3 regions of the Brevundimonas sp. SPF441 genome follow, and region 3 is predicted to be linked to each of the others. Evidence: predicted binding sites of a transcription regulator. Region 3 holds the regulator's gene; each other region holds the start of a gene.
What was found. The regulator LexA, encoded in region 3, represses DNA repair genes until DNA is damaged. The targets are predictions, from matches to a motif close to ATGTTCNCNANNTGTTCT.

Region 1 (3,277 bases), on a different contig from region 3:
AGGGTCTGGGCGAACTGGCCCCCACCACCAAGGGCATCGACCAGCCGGAAGAACCGACCGCCTTCGCCCAGATCGACGAGCTGAAGACGCGCCTGCTGTATCGTCAGGCCGTCGAAGTGGCCCGCTGCTGGGAAGAGGGCGTCATCGACGATCCGCGCGAAGCCGATCTGGGCGCCATCCTGGGCTGGGGCTTCGCGCCCTGGACCGGCGGCCCGATCAGCATGATCGACGGCATCGGCCTGGCCAAGTTCGTCGAGACCGCCGACCGTCTGGCCGCGACCTATGGCGATCGCTTCAAGGTCCCGCAGCTGCTGCGCGACATGGCGGCGAAGAACGAAACCTTCTACGGCAAGTTCGCCCCGGAGAAGGCCGCCGCCTGATCGGTCGCGGACATCCACAGAAGACGGAACGGGCGGCCTTCGGGTCGCCCGTTTTCGTTTGGCACCACTTTTTCTTTCTTCATTCCGGGCGCGCAGCGCAGACCCGGAATGAAGAAAGGGGAAGATGCTCCGCTATCAAAAGAAAGACCCGCTCGACACGAGGTCGAGCGGGTCGCTCCGCCGCCCTTCGCGGGGTCGGTGGCGGGTCGCTAGGGGCGACGGAGTAGCGGTGAAAAGACCGGACCGAGCCCGGGACAAACTCTGAAAGTCCGCCCAGCCACGGATGTTGGTGTTAGCCTTCCAGATCCTGGCCTTCGTCCGGCTCGGGCGTGCCCAGCAGTTCGTCGGCGATCTTGTTGGTCGAGGCGCGCACGGCCTTTTCGATCGAGGCCGCGATGTCGGGGTTCTGCTTCAGGAACTCGCGCACATTCTCGCGGCCCTGACCGATCCGGGTGGAGTCATAGCTGAACCAGCTGCCCGACTTTTCGATGATGCCGGCCTTAACGCCCAGGTCGATGACTTCGCCCAGTTTGGAGATGCCCTCGCCGTACATAATGTCGAAGATGACCTCGCGGAACGGCGGGGCGACCTTGTTCTTGACCACCTTGACCCGGGTGGTGTTGCCGACCACCTCGTCACGGTTCTTGATCGCGCCGGTGCGGCGGATATCCAGACGCACCGAGGCGTAGAACTTCAGCGCATTGCCGCCCGTCGTCGTCTCGGGCGAGCCGTACATGACGCCGATCTTGTGACGGATCTGGTTGATGAACAGCACAATGCATTTCGATTTGGAGATCGAGGCCGTCAGCTTGCGCAGCGCCTGGCTCATCAGGCGCGCCTGAAGGCCCGGCAGGCTGTCGCCCATCTCGCCCTCGATCTCGGCGCGCGGCGTCAGGGCCGCGACGGAGTCGATGACCACGATGTCCACGGCGCCCGACCGGACCAGCGTATCCACGATCTCCAGCGCCTGCTCGCCGGTGTCCGGCTGCGACACCAGAAGATCATCCAGATTGACGCCCAGCTTCTGGGCATAGACCGGGTCCAGCGCATGTTCGGCGTCGACGAAGGCGGCGACCCCGCCCTTCTTCTGCACTTCCGCGACGGTGTGCAGAGCCAGGGTCGTCTTGCCCGAGGATTCCGGGCCGAACACCTCGATCACCCGCCCGACCGGCAGGCCGCCGATGCCCAGCGCCATGTCCAGGCCCAGCGAGCCGGTCGAGACGCTGTCGATCTCGGCGACCACGCCCGCTTTGCCCAGTTTCATCACCGAACCCTTGCCGAAGGCGCGATCGATCTGCGCGATCGCCGCCTCCAGGGCGCGTTGCTTGTCGCCGTCGTCCTTGCCCACCAATTTGAGTGCCGCCTGTGAAGCCATTGCCTTCGTCTCCCTTGCCATGATTCCCGTCATTCAGCTTGGGAGAGACCCGCCTGGACCCGCCCCCGTTTCGTGAGGTCGACTATGTGCATGGTTTGTTCTGGTTCACAAGATGTTCTCATCGATCAAAACGAGAACATCCAAAACCTACGACCGTTTTTGACGCCAGCTAAAGCGGAAGGCGCAGGCTGAAGCTGGCGCCTTCGGGGTCGTAAGTCATGACCGCCGAGCCGTGCAGCGAGCGGTTGATCGTCGAGTCGATCAGCACCGAACCGAAACCCTTGCGCTGAGGCGGCGACACCGCCGGCCCACCACTTTCCACCCAATCCAGCAGCAGATGGCCTTCCGCCACGGACCAGTCGATCCGCACACAGCCCGAGGCGTTCGACAGGGCGCCGTATTTGGCGGCGTTCACCGCCAGCTCGTGAAAGACCATCCCCATCCCCAACGTCTGTTGCGCGTTCAGATCGACGGCCGGACCGGTCAGGCGGACCTGTTCCTCGGCATAGGGGGCCAGTTCCTGAGCCAACATGGCGCGCAGATCGACATGCTCCCAGTTCGCAGCCGTCAGCAGATTCTGAGTGTTGGACAGGGCCACGAGCCGCGCTTCGAAAAGGGCGGTGAAGGTGGCGACATCCGGCGTGCGCCGCGCGGTCTGGTGGGCGATGGACTGCACCGTGGCCAGTGTGTTTTTCACCCGGTGATTCAGTTCGTTGATCAGCAATCGCTGCAAGCGTTCGCTGTCGGCCAAGGCGGCGAAGGCCTCGCGGCGATCCGTGATGTCGGTGATGACGCCCGACATCTTGATCGGCCGGCCCGAACGACTGCGGATCAGGCGTCCGCGCAGATGGATCCAGCGGCCAGAGGCCGGCAGACGCCATTCCTGATCGTATTCGCCCTCCCCGGCCAGGGCGCGCTCCAGCGCCTGACGATGCAACGGCAGATCCTCGGGCGACAGACGGTCGCCGACTTCGCTCGGGCCAAGACGGCAGGACGGATCGATGGACAGGATTTCGCGCGCGCGGCCTGACATCATCGTCGTCTTCATCGGCAGGGTCGCTTCCCAGAACCCCACGCCGCCGGCGTCCACGGCCGCCAGAACATTGGCCCGCTGATCGACGATCGAGGCGCCGAGCGCGAGAAAAAGCAGTGTCACCGCCCCGGTCGTCACCGCGACCGCCAATACCACCGGCGACGCCCCGCCCTGCAACGGCCCCGCGTCGGCGGTCGGGGTCAGGATCAGGGCCGCCATGCCGACATGGTGCATGGAGACGATGGCCATCCCCAGGATCACTGCGGCGACCGCGCGCCAGGCCAGACCTCGTTCCTGACGGGCCGCCACCAGGGCAGCGTAGGCGGCGGCGACCGCCACCACGACCGACAGGGCGACCAGCACGGGCTGATAACTCAGGACGGCGTTCATCCGCATCGCCGCCATCCCGACATAGTGCATGGCGACGATGGACCCGCCCATCAGCAGGGCCGCCGGCGCCAGTCGCAGGGGGCTGGCCTGCGCCGTGCC
Region 2 (3,277 bases), on a different contig from region 3:
GGTCGGGACGTGGGGTGCGAGCCGTCTCGACGGGTTCGATGGTCGCCTCCGCCTCGACCGCGGCGGCGATGGGAGTCGCAATTTCGACCGGAGTCTCGGGGCGGGCCTTGCGGCGGCTGCGGCTGCGCGGCGCTTCGGCCTCTTCAGACGAAGACGCGGCGGTGACGGGGGCGATGTCGACAGGCTCGGCGGACGGGGTGGGCGCGCTGCTGGTGCGCGACCGGCTGCGACCGCGTTCGCCCGAGCGTTTGTCGTCGCGGCGTGGGCCGTCCTTGATGGCGGCGAAATCGATGCCGTCCAGAACCAGCTCTTCCGGATCCTTCTTGATCAGCTTCAGCACCTTATCCAGCGACTTGTCGTCGGTCGGGGTAACGATCATGAAGGCTTGGCCCAGCTTGCCGGCGCGGCCGGTGCGGCCGATGCGGTGGACGTAGTCGTCGGCGTGGTGCGAGACGTCGTAGTTGAAGACGTGGCTGACGTCCGGGATATCCAGGCCGCGCGCGGCGACATCGGAGGCGACCAGAATCTTCAGTGCGCCCGAGCGGAAGTCCGCCAGGGTCTTCATCCGGTGCGACTGATCCAGGTCGCCATGGATCGGCGCGGCGTCGAAGCCGTGGGTCTTCAGCGACTTGGCGACGATATCGACTTCGGATTTGCGATTGCAGAAGACGATGCCGTTACGCACGTCCTCACGGCCGACCAGGGCGCGCAGGGCGGTCCGCTTGGCCTTGGGGTCCGAGGTCGGGATGCGGACGATGTATTGGGTGATGGTGTCGGCGGTCATAGCCGGACGCGAGGCCTCGATCCGGGTCGGATCCTTGAGGAAGGCGGTCGTCAGGCGCGTGATCTCCGGCGGCATGGTGGCCGAGAAGAACAGGGTCTGACGACGAGGCGGCGTCAGTTTGAAAATGCGCTCGATGTCGGGGATGAAGCCCATGTCCAGCATGCGGTCGGCTTCATCGACGACCATGATCTCGACGCCGGTCAGCAGCATCTTGCCGCGTTCGAACAGATCCAGCAGGCGGCCGGGCGTGGCGATCAGGACGTCGACGCCCTTGTTCAGCGCCGCGACCTGGTCGCCCATGGAGACGCCGCCGATCAGCAGCACCCAGCTCAGTTTGGTGCCCTTGGCGTATTTGGCGAAGCTCTCGGCGACCTGGTCAGCCAGTTCGCGCGTCGGCGCCAGGACGATGGCGCGCGGCATGCGGGCGCGGGCGCGGCCAGTGGATAGGCGGTCGACCAGGGGCAGGGTGAAGGCGGCGGTCTTGCCGGTGCCGGTCTGGGCGATGCCGAGAACATCACGTCCGGCGAGGGCGACGGGGATCGCCTGTTCCTGAATGGGCGTAGCGGTCGTGTAGCCGGTGTCGGCGACGGCCTGAAGGGTCGTGGGCGAAAGGCCCAGTTGGGAAAATTCGGTCATGAATCCTTGGGAGAGAAAGCGTCTGCGTGCATAGCAGCGACGGAACCGCCCCTCTTTGGGCGAGCGGGCGGCGCGGATCGCAGACCTGTCCCGAGGCTGGGGGCGATATAGAAGTCCCTGCGTCAAAGTCAAGTATTCTCGATATTCGGCCGCTAGAGTGCGCCGGAATAAATTCCCATGGCCAAGGTTGCTTGCGCTTGACTCCGAGGGTGGGGCGAGCGGCATATAAGAGAACAAAAGGAGAACTGTTGTGCAGTCCGACCGCGGTATCGAGGCATTGCGTCAGCGCCTGAAGGCGATGGAAACGGACGGTCATCCGACCGACGCCGACCGCTTTGACTTGGGTCACGCACAAGCGGACCGGCACATCGGCGGGCTTTCGAGCCATGGCCTGCACGAAATCTATGCGGCGACGACGCCGGATGCGACGGCCGCTTTGGGCTTTGCGTTGGGTCTTTTTCAGCGGGCCTCGAAGGATCGACCATTGGTGTGGGGCATCCAGGCCATGGCCGGGCTGGAGACCGGTCAGATTTACGGACCCGGATTGCGCGAACTGGGTTTGGATCCCGGACGAGTGATCTTGGTGAGCGTCAAGGAAGCCAAGGACCTGCTGGCGGCGGGTGAGGAGGCTCTATCATGCGGCGCAGCGGGTGCGGTGCTGCTTACGACCTGGGGCGAAAGCCGGGTCCTAGGCCTGACGGCGACGCGACGTCTGTCCATGGCGGCGGGGCAGGGGCGGGCGACGGCGATCCTGACCCGACTGGCGGCTCAACCCCAGCCCACCGCAGCCGAGACCCGCTGGCGCGTTCGCGCAGCCTTGTCCCAAGCCTTGGAGGCGGATGCTCCCGGCCGTCCGAACTATGGGATCGAGTTGTTGCGGCATCGGTCGGGCGCGCCGCCGAAGGCCTGGACCATGGAATGGGATCGTGAGCGCGGAGTTTTCGAACAGAGTGGGCGCAATGCCGGACATCAACACGCGCAACGACCGGCGCTACCTGTCGGTCTGGTTTCCTCTGTTGTCGACAGATCGGCTGCGGCGCGAGGAGGGGCGATCCGACGCTTCGGCTGAGCCGGCGACCGTGCTGGTCGAGAAGGTGAAGGGCGCGCTGAGGCTGGCAGCCGCAAATCGGCAGGCGTTGGAGATGGGACTATCTCCGGGAATGACGCTGGCGGACGCGCGGGCCAGGGCGCCGGATGTTCGAGTGGTCGTGCATCGTCCCGAAGCGGATGCGGCTTTGTTGAAGCGCGTTCTGCTGGACTTCGGCCGGTTCACGCCGATGGCGGCGACAGACGGTCTGGATGGCCTGGCGCTTGATGTGACCGGTTGCGCCCACTTGTTCGGAGGCGAGATGGGATTGATGCAGGCCGTCGAGGCGCGAGCGCGTCGCGTCGGTCTGGCGGTGCGGCTGGCCATGGCCGGCACGCCGGAAGCGGCGCGTGCGTTGGGGCGGTTTGGAAGCGGTGGGATTTACGAGGGTGCGAACCAGCGTCAGGCTCTGCGTCGTCTTCCAGTCGCGGCCTTGGAGCTTTCGGAGAAGGAAACGCAGGCCCTGACGCGCGCCGGGCTGAAGACCATGGCGCATCTGGACGATCGACCCACGGCCCCCATCGCCGCCCGCTTTGGCGCAGTGGCGGCGACCCGGCTGAACCGCGTCCTGGGGCGTGAGGATACGCGGATAAGACCCCAACGGCCGGTCATGATGATCGCCGTGAGCCGGATCCTGGTCGAACCGATCACGGAAATGATCGATGTCGAAGCCGTCATCGGCGATCTGCTCCTCGAGGTGATGGATCAGTTGGATTTGCGCGGTCAGGGCGGGCGCGCCTTTCGGGTCAGCTTCTTTCGTATCGATGGGG
Region 3 (3,277 bases):
ACCGATCGCGCCCGCCCTCAGCGAACCGACCGTGATCGAAGCCTGGGTCGTTGATGTCGACAGCCCGGGGCAGCGAGGCGCGCGGGTCGTGATCGCGCCGGTCTGGATTCGCGGACTGACGCCCGAACAGACGCCGGTGCGCTTGCGGGCGACGGTGCGGGGCGAGCCGCCGCGGCCCGGCGAAGCGATCCGCTTGTTCGCCATTCTGAATCCGCCGCCTGCGCCGGCCAGCCCCGGCGCCTACGACTTCGGCCGCAACGCCTTCTTCCAAGGCATGGGAGGCGTGGCGTTCGCCTTGGGTGAAACGCGTGGGGCCGAGCTTGCCACGCCGCCGTGGCGACTTCGACTTGAAACGGCGGTCAACGGCGCCCGTTTCGCACTGGCCGAGCGGATCGAGGCAAGACTCGGCGAACGGACCGGCGGGATCGCCGCCGCCATGACGACTAGCCATGAAACCTGGATCAGTCAGGAGGACATGGACGTGATGCGGGACTCCGGTCTGGCGCACATCTTGTCGGTGTCGGGCCTGCACATGGCCATCGTCGGCGGTTTCGTCTTCTTCGCCGTGCGGCTGGGCGTGGCGGCCTGGCCTTGGTTGGCCTTGCGGGTTCACGGCAAGAAGGTCGCGGCATTGGCGGGGCTGACGGCGGTCGGAGTCTATCTGGTGGTGTCGGGCGCGCCGCCGCCGGCCGAGCGGGCGGCGATCACCGCCTCCATCGCCTTTCTGGCCATCCTGCTGGATCGACAGGCGGTCACGATGCATGGCCTGGCTGTGGCGGCCTTCATCGTTCTGGCCATACAGCCTGAAGCCATCGTCACGCCGGGTTTCCAGATGTCGTTCGCGGCGACGGCGGCCTTGGTCGCCCTGGTTGAGGCCTGGCCGAAGCGCCCGCGCGAAATATCCGCGCCCTGGCCAATCCTGGCAGTCCAACGGCTAGGCGGTTGGTTGACGGCGGCTGTGGCGGCCAGCGTCGTCGCAGGATTGGCGACGGGACCGTTCGCCATGCAGCATTTCAACCGCACCGCCATGTACGGACTGCTGGCCAATCTCGGCACGTCGCCCGTGGCGGACTTCATCCTGATGCCGGCGCTTGCCTTGGGCGCAGCGCTTGAGCCTTTGGGGCTGGGGGGACCGTTCCTGGCGGTTGCGGGATGGGGCGTGGACCTGATGTTGGCGATCGGCACCTGGACGGCGGGATTGCCCGGCGCGGTCAAAACGGTCGCCAGCGCGCCAAATTATGTCCTGCCAATCGCCTTTCTGGGCGTGTTGTTCGTCTGTCTGTGGCAAGGCCGCCTGCGATGGTTGGGACTGCCGTTCGCAGCCGCCGTTCTGATCTGGCCGCGTGCGCCGACGCCGGACCTCTGGATTGGCGATGGCGGGACGAACGCCGCCTTTCACCGTGATCAGGCGGCCGTTGTGGTCCGGCCCGGCGTGCGCGAGTTTGCGGTGGATCTCTGGTCGCGGCGACGGGGGCTGACCATGATGGATCGGTCGGAGACGGGCTGGGTCTGCGACCGCTTTTCATGTCGCCCGGAGACCGGTGAGGCTGGCCCCGTGGCGATCTGGTGGGGGCGGAAGTCGCCGAGCTCAGATCAGATGGGGGCGTTATGCCGCGCAGCGCCCGTCGTCAGCGTCCGCGCTGTCGTCACCTCAATTCCAAGCGCCTGTCAGGATCGCCTTGTCCTGGACGGGGTGGATTTTGCGCGAGGCGGGGCAGTGGAGTTGTGGCGCGTCCGTTCGGGCGAGCCGAATCGATGGCGCGCGGTGTGGACGGCCGACGTTCGCGGCGACCGCCCCTGGGCGCGTCAGTCCGATCCGGACGTCAGTGATAGCGGCGCATAAGGCCGACCAGCTTGCCTTGGACCGCGACCTGATCCGAGCCGTAGATCTTGGTCTCGTAGTTGCGGTTGGCGGGTTCCAGCGCGATCGAGGCCCCCTTCTTGCGAAGGCGCTTCAGCGTCGCCTGCTCGCCTTCCACCAGAGCCACCACGATTTCTCCGGAGGCGGCGTTGTCGGTCGATTTGATCACCACCATGTCGCCGTTCAGGATGCCCGCCTCGATCATGGAGTCGCCCTCGATCTCCAACAGATAGTGCTCGCCCGAACCCAGCATGGATTCCGGGACCGGATAGCGCGCCGTTTCATGCTCGATTGCGTCGATCGGCGTGCCGGCGGCGATCTTGCCCATCAGCGGCAGTTCGCGGGTGTCGTTGGCCGCCATCGGAGCCGCAGGTCTGACACCGCCGCCGCCCTCGATGACGTCGGGCTTGAACCCGGCGCGACCGCGCGGCGCGCCGGCCGTCGCCTGTTCGGGCAGTTTCGTGACTTCCAAAGCGCGAGCGCGGTGAGCGAGACGGCGAATGAAGCCTCGTTCCTCCAGCGCCGTGATCAGCCGGTGAATGCCGGACTTGGAGGCCAGATCGAGCGCCTCCTTCATCTCGTCGAACGAAGGGGAGACGCCGGTCTCCTGGATGCGTTCGTGGATGAACATCAGCAGTTCGTGCTGTTTGCGCGTGAGCATCGCCAGGCCCTCATGCGCCCGCCGACGAATCGGAACGGGCCGTGAACATTTGTCGATGTTCTGTAAGTGTTCCTTGCTAATGTCAACTTAACGGCGAGGCTTGCCGCCGCGTCTCGGCTCAAACGGCCAGCAACTGACGGGTCGCCACCTCGACATCGGCCTGGCGCATCAGGCTCTCGCCGACCAGGATCGCCTGGGCATGGGCAGCCGAAACGCGCGCCACGTCGTCGGGCGTGAAGATGCCGCTCTCGGCGACCAGCAGAGCGCGCACGGGGCTGAGCATCGACAGCCGCTCCGTGGTTTCCAGATCGACCTCGAACGTGCGCAGCGAGCGATTATTGACCCCCACCAGATCGCCGCCCAGCGCACAAGCGCGCGCCATTTCTTCCTCGTCGTGCGTCTCGATCAGCGCGTCCATGCCAAAGCGTTCGGCTTCCGACAGCAGCTCGGCGGCCAACCGGTCATCGACCATGGCCAAGATGATTAGGATGCAGTCGGCGCCCAGGGCGCGGCTTTCGGCGACCTGCCAAGGATCGACCAAGAAATCCTTGCGCAGGCAGGGCAGGGCGACGGCCTCGCGGGCCTGGCCCAGATAGGCGTCGTCGCCCTGGAAGCTGGGGGCATCGGTCAGCACCGACAGACAGGCCGCACCGCCGGCCTCATAGGCGCGGGCCAGAGCCGGTGGATCGAAATCGGGCCGGATCAGGCCCTTAGACGGGCTGGCCTTCTTTATCTCGGCGATCAGGGCGGGACGA

Region 1: a site for LexA is predicted at 1,857-1,874, ahead of recA (recombinase RecA). Genes of this name have one in related genera too.
Region 2: a site for LexA is predicted at 1,651-1,668, ahead of GGC30_RS01440 (ImuA family protein). Genes of this name have one in related genera too.

The regions. Positions count from the first base shown of each region.
Region 1 covers NZ_WJWX01000032.1:17,202-20,478, forward strand. The annotation lists gene GGC30_RS14715 (3-hydroxyacyl-CoA dehydrogenase NAD-binding domain-containing protein) at 1-380, shown strand, start outside; gene recA (recombinase RecA) at 673-1,755, opposite strand; gene GGC30_RS14725 (MHYT domain-containing protein) at 1,925-3,277, opposite strand, start outside.
Region 2 covers NZ_WJWX01000001.1:298,636-301,912, reverse strand. The annotation lists gene GGC30_RS01445 (DEAD/DEAH box helicase) at 1-1,420, opposite strand, end outside; gene GGC30_RS01440 (ImuA family protein) at 1,671-2,489, shown strand; gene GGC30_RS01435 (DNA polymerase Y family protein) at 2,380-3,277, shown strand, end outside.
Region 3 covers NZ_WJWX01000003.1:78,500-81,776, reverse strand. The annotation lists gene GGC30_RS03285 (ComEC/Rec2 family competence protein) at 1-1,843, shown strand, start outside; gene lexA (transcriptional repressor LexA) at 1,824-2,522, opposite strand; gene trpC (indole-3-glycerol phosphate synthase TrpC) at 2,641-3,277, opposite strand, start outside.